Regions from separate parts of the Micromonospora sp. WMMD754 genome, predicted to be linked through region 3. Evidence: riboswitches for the same ligand, from Rfam matches in the RefSeq annotation. Region 3 holds a riboswitch; each other region holds the start of a gene.
What was found. Region 3 has a riboswitch for cobalamin ahead of metE (5-methyltetrahydropteroyltriglutamate--homocysteine S-methyltransferase). Riboswitches for the same ligand answer to the same signal wherever they lie in the genome.
Positions count from the first base shown of each region.

Region 1: linked by a shared signal. The riboswitch ahead of ACN27B_RS27720 (acyl-CoA thioesterase) and the one ahead of metE (5-methyltetrahydropteroyltriglutamate--homocysteine S-methyltransferase) in region 3 are both predicted to bind cobalamin.
Region 2: linked by a shared signal. The riboswitch ahead of ACN27B_RS27735 (ribonucleoside-diphosphate reductase subunit alpha) and the one ahead of metE (5-methyltetrahydropteroyltriglutamate--homocysteine S-methyltransferase) in region 3 are both predicted to bind cobalamin.

Region 1 is NZ_CP186058.1:5,890,223-5,894,142, reverse strand. Features, by position in the region: gene ACN27B_RS27730 (PrsW family glutamic-type intramembrane protease) at 1-125, shown strand, start outside; gene ACN27B_RS27725 (LysE family translocator) at 157-783, opposite strand; gene ACN27B_RS27720 (acyl-CoA thioesterase) at 780-1,292, opposite strand; cobalamin riboswitch at 1,421-1,631, opposite strand; gene ACN27B_RS27715 (PepSY-associated TM helix domain-containing protein) at 1,702-3,171, opposite strand; gene ACN27B_RS27710 (cytochrome c oxidase assembly protein) at 3,310-3,920, opposite strand, start outside.
Region 2 is NZ_CP186058.1:5,894,174-5,898,093, reverse strand. Features, by position in the region: gene ACN27B_RS27740 (ribonucleotide-diphosphate reductase subunit beta) at 1-377, opposite strand, end outside; gene ACN27B_RS27735 (ribonucleoside-diphosphate reductase subunit alpha) at 398-2,785, opposite strand; cobalamin riboswitch at 2,904-3,115, opposite strand; gene ACN27B_RS27730 (PrsW family glutamic-type intramembrane protease) at 3,246-3,920, shown strand, end outside.
Region 3 is NZ_CP186058.1:6,365,260-6,369,179, forward strand. Features, by position in the region: gene ACN27B_RS29720 (LysE family translocator) at 1-151, opposite strand, end outside; gene ACN27B_RS29725 (acyl-CoA thioesterase) at 155-667, opposite strand; cobalamin riboswitch at 795-1,005, opposite strand; cobalamin riboswitch at 1,134-1,346, shown strand; gene metE (5-methyltetrahydropteroyltriglutamate--homocysteine S-methyltransferase) at 1,461-3,698, shown strand.

The sequences.
Region 1 (3,920 bases), 480 kb from region 3:
TGTCGCTGGGCTGGGTGCTGCTGCGCCTGCACCTCGACCAGGAGCGGCCGGGCGACGTGCCGGCGGGCCCGGCCGCGGCGGCGCGGCGGGTCGACGACGGGCTGGGCGCCACGCCCGGCCGGTGAGCGCCGCCGCGCCCACCGGCCACCCCGGACGTCAACCGGCAGCCAGCCGGATCCCCAGCGCGACGAACGCCACGGCACAGACCCGGTCGATGCGCCGCGACCAGCGGCTGTCGCCCCACCGGCCGGCGATCCGGCCGGCGCCCAGCCCCAGCGCCAGGTCGACGGTGAGCTGGACCGCGACGAAGAGCGCGCCGAGCAGCACCAGCTGCGCCGTCACCGGTCCCTCGCCGGGCCGGACGAACTGCGGCAGGAACGCCACGCTGAACAGGATCATCTTCGGGTTGAGCAGGTTGGTCAGCAGACCGCGCAGGAACGCCCGGCCGGCCCGCCCGTCGGCCCGGTCCGCCGACGCGCCGGGCCGTCCGGCGCCGCGCAACGCCCGCACCCCCAGCACGACCAGGTAGGCCGCGCCGGCCCACCGGATAGCGGTGAACAGCACCGGCGACGCGGCGACCACGGTGGCGAGCCCGGCCACCACGGCGGCGACGTGCACCGCCTCGCCGGCGGCGACCCCGAGCGCGGCCACCGCGCCGGCCCGGGCGCCGTACCGGGCGGCGTTGGCGAGCACGAACATCATGTCCGGTCCCGGGGTGAGCATGAGCAGCACGATCGCCGCGAGGTAGCCCGCCAGCACGGCCGGCGGCAGTCCGGCCGTCACGCCTCGCTCCCGCCGTCGAGCAGCGCCCGCCGCAGCGCCAGCCGGTGCTCCCGGCGGATGTGCGCCTCGCGGTAGCGGCGCCGGTCGCCGTCGGTCTCGGGGCGCAGCGGCGGCACCGCGCGGGGGTGGCCGTGGTCGTCCACGGCCACCATCACCAGGTGCGCGGTGGCCACGTCCACCGGCGGCACCGCCCGGTCCCAGCGGTCGGCGCTGACCTTCACCGCCACCTCCATCGAGCTGCGCCCGGCCCAGGTGATGCGGGCGTCGACGTGGACCACGTCGCCGACGCGCACCGCGCGCAGGAAGGCCGTCTCGTCGATGGCGGCGGTGACCGCCGGTCCGTCGGAGTGGCGGGCGGCGACCACGCCGGCCACCGAGTCGATCAGGTTGAGGATCCGACCGCCGTGCACCGTACCCATCAGGTTGGTGTGGTGCTGGTCCATGATCTGCGACAGCGTCAGGTGCGAGGCCGACGGCGGTCGGCCGGTGAGCGTGCTGGTGTCGGGCACGTGTGGTTCCGTCCTCGCGAAGCGGACCGCCGACCGGGCGGGGCGCATCGTCGAGGGCACGCCGACGGTTCGCGTGCGGCGTGTCACCCGCCCGACCCACCCGCGAGGTCGACGGCAGCGCGCACCGGTCGGTGCGCGCGGCGCGGGCAGGTCTTCGGACTCGCGGGCACGACACGAGGTCGCCTACTGGCCGTCGCTTCCCGGGCCGGGTGGCCCAGTGCTTCGTTGACGGCGGTCGTTCCCACTCACCGCTGCGGGGCAGTCCCGGACTTCCACCGGGTTCCCTCTTGCGACACCCGGCCGGGGCCGACCGGGTGAACCAGCGCTGCCGGCAGCGTAACCCAGCACCTTCGGGCCGCCGGGCCCCGCCCGGCGGCCCCGGGTGGAGGGTCGCCGGGCGGGACGCCGGTCAGCTGCCGGCCGGGGCGGGTGACACCGGGACGCTCCGGCGCCGGCGCCGGCGCCCGAGCAGCCCGGTCAGGGCGTCGACCACCAGGAAGCCGAGCAGCGTGCCGCCGAACCAGGGCAGCGCCCAGCCGAGCGCCGCCACCACCGGCACGCCGACCAACAGCGCCCACCACGGCGTGCCGCGCCACGCGCCCCGGGCCGGCGGTGCGCCCAGCGGCGCCCGGCGGTCGGCGCGGGTGGGCCGGCGCTGCCACCACATCCGGTAGCCCCAGACGACGACGCAGAGCAGGCCGAGCGCGAGCGCGGCGAGCAGGACCTGGTTGACCGGCCCGAGGAGACGGCCCATGTGGGCCTGGATACCGAGCTTGCTGAGCTTCGCCAGCAGCGGCCAGTCGGTGAAGTCGCTGCGCGCGGTCACCGTGCCGCCGGCCGGGTCGACGGCCACCCGGTCGTACGCGACCGGCCAGGTGTCGTCGGTCTGCGCGACCGTCCAGGCGGCACCGTCGTGCGCCGCCGGTGCGATCTCGACCGGGCCGGACAGGCCGGCGGCGCGGGCGGCGCCCAGCACCCGGTCGTACGTGGCCGGGTCGGCCGCCGGCGCGGTGGCCGTCCCGCCGTGCCGGTGTTCCCCACCGCCGGTGGCGGGCGGCGCGCCGTCGAGCGTGGTCGAGATCTCCGGGGTGCCGGCGCGCAACGCGTCCAACCCGGCGCCGAAGTTCGCCCCCGCGTAGCGGGACCAGGTCAGACCGGTTGCGGCGAGGAAGAGCAGACCCACGGTGAGCCAGACGCCGGTGGTGGCGTGCCAGCCCCGGGTGCGGCGTACGCCCCGCCCGGCGGACAGGTCGGGCACGAGCAGGTGCCGGGCGCGGGCGCGGCCGGCGGCGCGCCGGCGCCACCACAGCACCACGCCGCCCAGCGCCAGCACCCACAGCCAGCTCGCCGCGATCTCGGAGTAGTGCCGCCCGACGTCGCCCAGGTGCAGGTTGCGGTGCAGGTCGTCCAGCCAGGTGGTGGCCGGTGTCGACCCGAACCAGGTGGTGAGCTGTCCCGCCACCTCGGCGGTGTACGGGTCGACGTAGACGGTGTGCTGCCGGTCGCCGAGATCCTCGCGCGCGAACACCACGCGGGTGGTCCGGTCACCGGCGCCCGGCTGCACCGCGGTGAGCGTGCCGTCCGGGTGCGCGGCGCGGGCGGCGGCGATCTGGTCGGCGAGCGGTCGCGGCTGCCCGCCGACCGCGGTGACGGTGAGCTTGTCGCCGTAGAGCGCGGCGTCGAGCTGCGGCGTGATCGTGTACGCGAGCCCGGTGAGCGCGGCGACCAGCAGGAACGGCGCGACCAGGACGCCGGCGTAGAAGTGCAGGCGGGTCAGCAGGGCCGTCAGCGGCGCGGGCCGGCGGGGCGGTCGGGCGGCGTCCGGCGGTGTGGCGGGGGAGTCCGGCGCGCGGTCGCCGGGCAGTTCGGTCACAGACATCAGGGCAACTCCGATCGGGAAACAGGAATTGGGGAACGGGCCGGCCCGTGCCCGTCGAGCCGTGCCGGTGTGCGCGGTTGCCGTCTCCCGGGTGAATGGTCGGACCGGACCGCGCGGAAGTTCCCGCCGATGCTCCGATCAGTTCCGGTCGGGGCGGCGCGCGGTGGCGGCCAGGAACGCGTTGTAGCGGGCCAGGTCGTCGTCCTCGCCGGTGGCCTCGGCCCGGTCCGCGGCCCGGTCGAGGCGGCGCTGTTCGCGCTCGTCGGCCCGGATCCACTGCCGGACCAGCAGGACCATCACCACGGCGGCCGGGATCTCGCCGAACGCCCAGGCGATGCCGGCGCCCAGCTTCTGGTCCGCCAGCGGCGACGACGCCCATCCGGGATGGACGCCGAGGTACCAGTCCGGTGCGATGACGGTGGTGGTCTGCATGAGCGCGAGTCCGAAGAAGCCGTGCGCCATCATCGCGGCCAGGTGGATGAGCACCAGGATCGGGTGGGGCACCCGGGGTCGGCCCGGGTCGATGCCGATGAGCACCCAGAACAGCAGGTAGCCGGAGACCACGAAGTGCCCCAGCATGGCCAGGTGCCCGAGGTGGGAGCGCATCAGCGTGCCGAGCAGGTCGCTGAAGTAGAGGCCGAAGAGGCTGGCGGTGTAGATGCCGAGCGCCACCACCGGATGGGTGAGCAGCCGGGTGAGGCGGCTGTGCAGGCCGCGCAGCAGCCACTCCCGGGCGCCCCGCACCTGCG
Region 2 (3,920 bases), 470 kb from region 3:
ACCGCCGCGAACGCGGCGAACCGCTCCGTCTCGTCCGGCACGTACGTGTCCAGCAGGTTCAGGTAGAACTGGACGTGCACCGCCTCCTCGAACAGCTGCCGGGACAGGTAGAGCCGGCCCTCGGGGGAGTTGACGTGCTGGTAGAGGTTGAGCACGAGGTTGTTGGCGACGATGGTGTCGCCGGTGGCGAAGAAGGCCACCAGCCGCGACACCAGGTGCCGTTCGGCCGGGGACAGCGACGCCAGGTCGGCCAGGTCGGCGTGCAGGTCCACCTCCTCGACCGTCCAGGTGTTGCGGATGGCGTCCTTGAACCGGTCGAAGAAGTGCGGGTAGCGCATCGGGCGCAGGGTCAGGTCCATGCCGGGGTCGAGCAGCATGGGCCGGGTGTCGGTGGTGGTCACTGGCAGGCCTCGCAGCTCTCGGGGTTCTCCAGGGAGCAGGCCAGCGCCTCGTCGTCGGCCACGACGAGCGGTGCGATCGCCGGGGTCACGGCGACGGTGGCCTGCTGGATCCGGGTGGCGGGACGGGACCGCAGGTAGTAGGTGGTCTTCAGCCCGGCCTTCCAGGCGTACAGGTACATCGAGGAGAGCTTGCCGATGGTCGGCGCGCTCAGGAACAGGTTCAGCGACTGGGACTGGTCGATCCAGGGCGCCCGGGCGGCGGCCAGGTCGATCAGCGCCCGCTGCGGCAGCTCCCACGCGGTGCGGAACAGCTCCCGCACCTCGGCGGGCAGCTCGGTGACGTCCTGCACCGAGCCCTCCGCGCGCTTGATCCGGTCCCGGATCTGCGGCGTCCACAGCCCACGCGCCTTCAGTTCCCGCACCAGGTAGGTGTTGACCTGGAGGAACTCCCCGGACATGGTCTCCCGCTTGAACAGGTTGGACACCTGCGGCTCGATGCACTCGTAGCAGCCGGCGATCGACGCGATGGTGGCGGTCGGCGCGATCGCCACCAGCAGCGAGTTGCGCAGGCCGTGCGCGGCGATCCGGGCCCGCAGCGCGGCCCAGCGCCCGACCTGGGTCGGCTCCGCGCCCCACAGGTCCGGGTGCAGGTCACCCTTCGCCGCCCGGGTCCGGTCGTACGCCGGGTGCGGGCCGAACCGTTCGGCCAGCCCGGCGGAGGTCTCCAGCGCGGTCAGGAAGATCTCCTCCTGCACCCGGGTGGACAGCTCCTTCGCCTCGGCCGAGTCGAACGGCAGGCGCAGCGCGAAGAACGCGTCCTGCAGGCCCATCAGGCCCAGCCCGACCGGCCGCCAGCGCGGGTTCGACGCCGCCGCCTGCGCGGCCGGGTAGTAGTTGATGTCGATCACCCGGTCGAGGAACACCACCGCGGTGCGCACCGTCGCGCGCAGCCGTTCCCAGTCCACCCCGTCGGCGGTGACGTGCGCGCCGAGGTTGACCGAGCCGAGGTTGCACACGGCGGTCTCGGCGTCGTCGTTGACCTCCAGGATCTCGGTGCACAGGTTGGACAGGTGCACGACGTTCCCCGGCTCGCCGGTCTGGTTGGACAGCCGGTTCGCGGCGTCCTTGAACGTCATCCACCCGTTGCCGGTCTGCGCGAGCGTGCGCATCATCCGCCCGTACAGGTCCCGGGCCCGGACCGTGCGGACCGCCTTCTTCTCGACCGCCCGGTACGCGGCGTCGAACGCCTCGCCGTAGAGGTCGGGCAGCTCCGGCGCGTCGGACGGGTCGATCAGCGACCACTCGCCGTCGGCCTCGACCCGGCGCATGAACTCGTCCGGCACCCAGTTGGCCAGGTTGAGGTTGTGCGTCCGGCGGGACTCCTCGCCGGTGTTGTCCCGCAGTTCCAGGAACTCCTCCACGTCCGGGTGCCACGGCTCCAGGTAGACACAGGCCGCGCCCTTGCGCCGGCCGCCCTGGTTGACCGCCGCCACCCCGGCGTCGAGCGTCTTGAGGAACGGCACGATGCCGTTGGAGCGGCCGTTGGTGCCCCGGATCAGCGCGCCCCGGCCGCGTACCCGGGACCAGGAGATGCCGATGCCGCCGGAGAACTTCGACAGCTTCGCCACCTGGTGGTAGCGCTCGTAGATCGAGTCCAGCTCGTCGCGGGGGGAGTCGACCAGGAAGCACGAGGACATCTGGGTGTGGCGGGTGCCGGAGTTGAACAGCGTGGGGGAGCTGGGCAGGTAGGCCAGGCTGGACATCAGCCGGTAGAAGCCGACCGCCTCGTCCGGGGTGTGGGACAGGCCGCAGGCCACCCGCAGCAGCCAGTACTGCGGCGTCTCCACCACCAGCCGGGTCTCCGGGTGCCGCAGCAGGTAGCGGTCCGCCACCGTGCGCAGCCCGAAGTACTCGAACCGCAGGTCACCGGCCGGGTCCACGGCGTCGTCCAGCTTGCGGGCGTGGCGCGCGACGAACGCGGCGGTCCCGTCGCCGATCAGCCCCAGCCCGTGCCCGTACGCGATCGACTGGCTGAAGCTCGCCACCTGCTGCCCGCGTACCTCCTTGTCCACGAACGCGGCGAGCAGGCGGGCCGCCAGCCGGGAGTACTGCGGCTCCTCGCCGATCAGCTCCGCGGCGGTCTGGATGGACAGCCGGTCCAGTTCGGCGGTGGTGGCGCCGTCGTACAACCCGCTGATCGTCTTCGTGGCCACCCGCAGCGGGTCCACCTCGTCCAGGTCGGCGACCCACCGATCGACCGCCTTGACGATCTTGTTGACGTCGACCGGCTCGACGTCGCCGTCGCGCTTGCGGACCCGCATCACGGGCCGGCGCTGCTCCGGTCCGCCCACCTCGGACGGTGGACTCTCCTGCACGACCGTCATGACCTCTCCTCGCTGTCACCGATGGCCTCGGACGGCGGGAGGACGCCAACGGGCACGGCGCAGGGCCGGCCCGGCTGCTGGCGTCGGTCGTCCCGCGCGACCTCCGACCGCCGCGCGCGGCAGCGCACGGCGCGCTGGCAGGTCTTCGGACTCGCGGGCTCGACACGGGGTCGCCTACTGGCCGTCGCTTCCCGGGCCGGGTGGCCCAGTGCTTCGTTGACGGCGGTCGTTCCCACTCACCGCTGCGGGGCAGTCCCGGATTTCCACCGGGTTCCCTCTTGCGACACCCGGCCGTGGCCGACCGGGTGAACCAGCTGCGGTGAACACCATATATGGCGGTGGCCTCCCGTAGGTAACACCACATGTCGCGTCCGCGTGTCGGCAACGTCTCAGCGTCCACGGTGGCGTCGACGGGTCCCCCGCCATGGCGGACGCCGGTGTCGACGGCGATACTCGGCGCATGGCGAATCTGGGGCGCCGCTGGGCGTGGGTCGCGGTCCTGCTGGTCGGTGTCGGGCTGTTCCTGCTGGTGCTGGAGACACTGGCCGGCACCCGGAACATCAACTTCGTGCCGGCGCTGATCCTGCTCGGCGCCGCCATCGCACCGGCCACGTTCCTGACCTTCGCGCAGGGCCGCACCGGCCGGTGGCGGGTCCCCGGTTCGGTCGTCGGCCTCGCCGCGTTCGTCGGCGGGGTGGTCGGTGTCGTCGCGGCCGGCTGGCTGGAGTACGACACCCTGCACCGCCTCGGCGTGCTGCCGATGGTGTTCGTCGGCCTGATCGAGGAGACGGCGAAGCTGATCGTGCCGGTGGCGATCCTGCTGCTGTGGCGCCGGCGCCGGTCGCCGGGCGAGGGTCTGGTGATCGGGGTGGCCTCCGGCGCCGGCTTCGCCGCGCTGGAGACGATGGGCTACGCGTTCACCGCGCTGGTCGGGTCCCAGGGCAACCTCGGCACGGTCGAGCAGACGCTGCTGATCCGGGGCCTGACCGCGCCCGCCGCGCACCTGTCCTGGACCGGCCTGACCGCCGGCGCGCTGTTCGCCCTCGCCGCCGCGCCGGGCGGGCGCCGGCTGGCGGCGTTCCTGCTGACCTTCGCCGCGGCCGTCACGCTGCACACCTGCTGGGACACGTTCGGC
Region 3 (3,920 bases):
CGGCGACGCCAAGCGCGGCGACGACCCCGGATCGGGCGCCGTAGCGGGTGGCGTTGGCCAGCACGAACATCATGTCCGGGCCGGGCGTGACCATGAGGACGACGATCGCGGCGAGATAGCCGGCGAGCACCGCAACGGACAGTCCGAGCACCGTTCAGCCCTCCCCGGCGCCGTTGAGCAGGGCCCGGCGCAGCGCCAGCCGGTGCTCCCGTCGGATCTGCGCCTCCCGGTAGCGTCGCCGGTCCCCGTCGGTCTGCGGCAGCAGCGGCGGGACGGCGCGGGGATCGCCGTGATCGTCGACGGCCACCATCACCAGGTGTGCCGTGGCCACGTCGACCGGGGGCACCGCGCGGTCCCAGCGGTCCGCGCTGACCCTCACCGCCACCTCCATCGAGCTGCGGCCGGCCCAGGTGATCCGCGCGTCGACGTGGACCACGTCACCGACGCGGACCGCGCGTAGGAAGGCGGTCTCGTCGATGGCTGCGGTGACCGCCGGGCCGTCGGAGTGGCGGGCGGCGACGACCCCGGCGACCGAGTCGATCAGGTTGAGGATCCGGCCGCCGTGCACCGTACCCATCAGGTTGGTGTGGTGCTGGTCCATGATCTGCGACAGGGTCAGGTGCGAGGCCGACGGTGGTCGGCCGGCGAGTGTGATGGTGTCGGGCACTGTGCGGGTCCGTCCTCGATGCAGCGGACCGCCGACCGGAGGGCGCGCGTCGAGGGCACGCCGACGGATCGCGTACGGCGTGTCACCCGCCCGGACCCACCCGCGAGGTCGACGGCAGCGCGCACCGGTGGTGCGCGCGACGCGGGCAGGTCTTCGGACTCGCGGGCCGGACCGGGTTCGGTCGCCTACTGGCCGTCGCTTCCCAGGCCGGTGGCCCAGTGCTGATGACGGCGGTCGTTCCCACTCACCGCTGCGGGGCAGTCCCGGACTTCCACCGGGTTCCCTCTTACGACACCCGGCCGTCGCCGACCGGGTGAACCAGCGCTGCGACCATTTTAGCCAGTCGTCAGGGTGTCGGCGACGCGCCAGGTCGGGGCGGGTGACGTCGGTCTCTCGCGTCCTGATCGGTGCCGTCGACGTGTCCCGCGACTCGGACACGGCCACTCACGCACCGCACCGTCGTCGTACGATCGTGCGCGGTGCTGGTTCGCCTCCCCGCTTCGGCGGGTGGGCGTCGTAAGAGGGAACCCGGTGCGAGACCGGACTGCCCCGCAGCGGTGAGTGGGAACGACCGCCGTCATCGAAGCACTGGACCGGAAAGGTCCGGGAAGCGACGGCCAGTAGGCGACCTCGTGTCATGCCCGCGAGTCCGAAGACCTGCCAGCGCTGCGTGCGCCGTCCGGTGCGCGCCGTCGACGGCCTCTCGGGAGGGCCAGGGCGGAAAGCCGGTACGCCCGCCGTATCCGCTTCTCCCTCCCGGTGGCCGCCAGGCACCTCGAGGGAAGGACCATCAGTGACCACTCCATTCGGCCAGAGCACCGTGCTCGGCTATCCACGCATCGGCGCGCACCGCGAACTGAAGAAGGCGGTCGAGGCCTACTGGGCCGGCACGCTCGACGCCGCCGGCCTGCACGAGACCGCCGCCGGGCTGCGGGCGCAGGTGTGGCGGACGCTGCGCGACGCCCGCCTCGACGCCATCCCGTCGAACACCTTCTCCTACTACGACCAGATGCTCGACACCGCCGTCGCCGTCGGCGCGATCCCCCACCGGTTCACCCGCCTCGGCCTCGACGACCTCGACACGTACTTCGCCATGGCCCGCGGCGTCGACGCCGAACCGGCGCTGGAGCTGACCAAGTGGTTCGACACCAACTACCACTACCTGGTCCCGGAGATCGACGCCGACACCCGCTTCGCCGCCCACCCCGTCAAGGCGCTGAGCGAGTACGCCGAGGCCCGCGCCCTCGGCATCACCACCCGCCCGGTGCTGATCGGCCCGGCCACGTTCCTGCTGCTGGCCAAGGGCGCCGACCCGTTCGCCCGGCTCGACGACCTGGTCGACGCCTACGCCGGCATCCTCACCGCGCTCGCCGGGGCGGGTGTGCCGTGGGTGCAGCTCGACGAACCCGCCTACGTCGCCGACCGCACCGCGGCCGAGATCGATGGTCTCCACCGCGCCTACCGGCGCCTCGGTGACCTGCCGAACCGGCCGCGGATCTTCGTCGCCACCTACTTCGGTGAGCTCGCCGACGCCCTCCCGGCGCTGCTCGACGCCCCGGTCGAGGCCGTCGGGGTCGACCTCGTCGCCGGTCCGGGGAACCTCGAACGGCTGACCGGTGCCGGCCCCTTGGGCGGGAAGACGATCGTCGCCGGCCTCGTCGACGGCCGCAACATCTGGCGTACCGATCTGCGGGCCGCCGTCGCCGCCGGAGCCACCGTCGCCGCGCTGGCCGACCACGTCGCGGTGTCCACGTCCTGCTCCCTGCTGCACGTCCCGGTCGACCTGAGCGCGGAGACCCGCCTGGACCCTCGGCTGTCCGAACGGCTCGCGTTCGCCCGGCAGAAGCTCGACGAGGTCGTCCTGCTCGGGCGCGCATTGCGCGACGGCACCACCGCCCTGCCGGCACCACTGCCGGCCACACCGGCGTCCTGGCGGCGCGACGAGATCCGCGGACGCCTCGCCGCGCTGCGCCCCGAGCACCGGCGACGCGGCGACTACTCCGACCGGGCCGCCCGCCAGCAGCGCCGCCTCGGCCTGCCCGCGCTGCCCACCACCACGATCGGCTCGTTCCCGCAGACCCCCGAGCTGCGCGCGGCCCGCGCCGCCCACCGGGCCGGCACCCTCGACGACGCCGGCTACACCGCGCGGATGCGCGCCGAGGTCGCCCACGTCATCCGCCTGCAGGAGAACCTGGGCCTGGACGTGCTCGTGCACGGCGAGCCGGAACGCAACGACATGGTCCACTACTTCGCCGAGCAGCTCGACGGGTTCGCCGCCACCGACCACGGCTGGGTGCAGTCCTACGGCACCCGCTGCGTACGCCCACCCGTCATCCACGGCGACGTCGCCCGCCGGGCGCCGATGACCGTCGCCTGGTCCACCTACGCCCAATCCCTGACCAGCAAACCCGTCAAGGGCATGCTCACCGGACCGGTCACCATCCTCGCCTGGTCCTTCGTCCGCGACGACCAACCACTCGCCGACACCGCCGACCAGGTCGCCCTCGCCCTACGCGACGAGTGCCGCGACCTGGAGACCGCCGGCATCCGCGTCATCCAGGTCGACGAACCCGCACTGCGGGAAACCCTGCCGCTACGCCGCGCCCACCAGCAGACCTACCTGGACTGGGCGGTCGGTGCGTTCCGGCTGGCCATCAGCGGCGTCGCCGACGACACGCAGATCCACACCCACCTGTGCTACTCCGAGTTCGGAGAGGTCATCGCCGCCATCGACGCCCTTGACGCCGACGTCACCAGCATCGAGGCGTCCCGCTCCAAGATGGAGATCCTCGACGACCTCGCCACCATCGGCTACCACCGCGGCATCGGACCCGGCGTCTGGGACATCCACTCCCCCCGCGTACCGCCGCACGACGAGGTCGCCGACGCGCTGCGGCGCGCCGTCGCCGCGGTGCCCGCCCACCGGCTCTGGGTCAACCCCGACTGTGGCCTGAAGACCCGCGGCTACCCCGAGGTCGAAGCGTCCCTGCGGCGCCTCGTCGCGGCGGCGGCCGAGGTAGGGCAGGGCTGACGTCGTCGCCGGGTGGCCACGCGACAACGGTCACCCGGCCCGGCCGGTGGGCGGCGTCCGGGCTCAACCCGCGAACCCCGCGCCCTGCCCGCACATCCTCACGAAGTCGCGGGAACCACGATCGGGTGGCGTCCGACTACCGGGATGTCGGGTGAGCGCCGTGGCGCGACACGGGGAGGGCCACGCGTGGAGGTTCAGGTGAGGGGCGAAGCCCGGCACGAC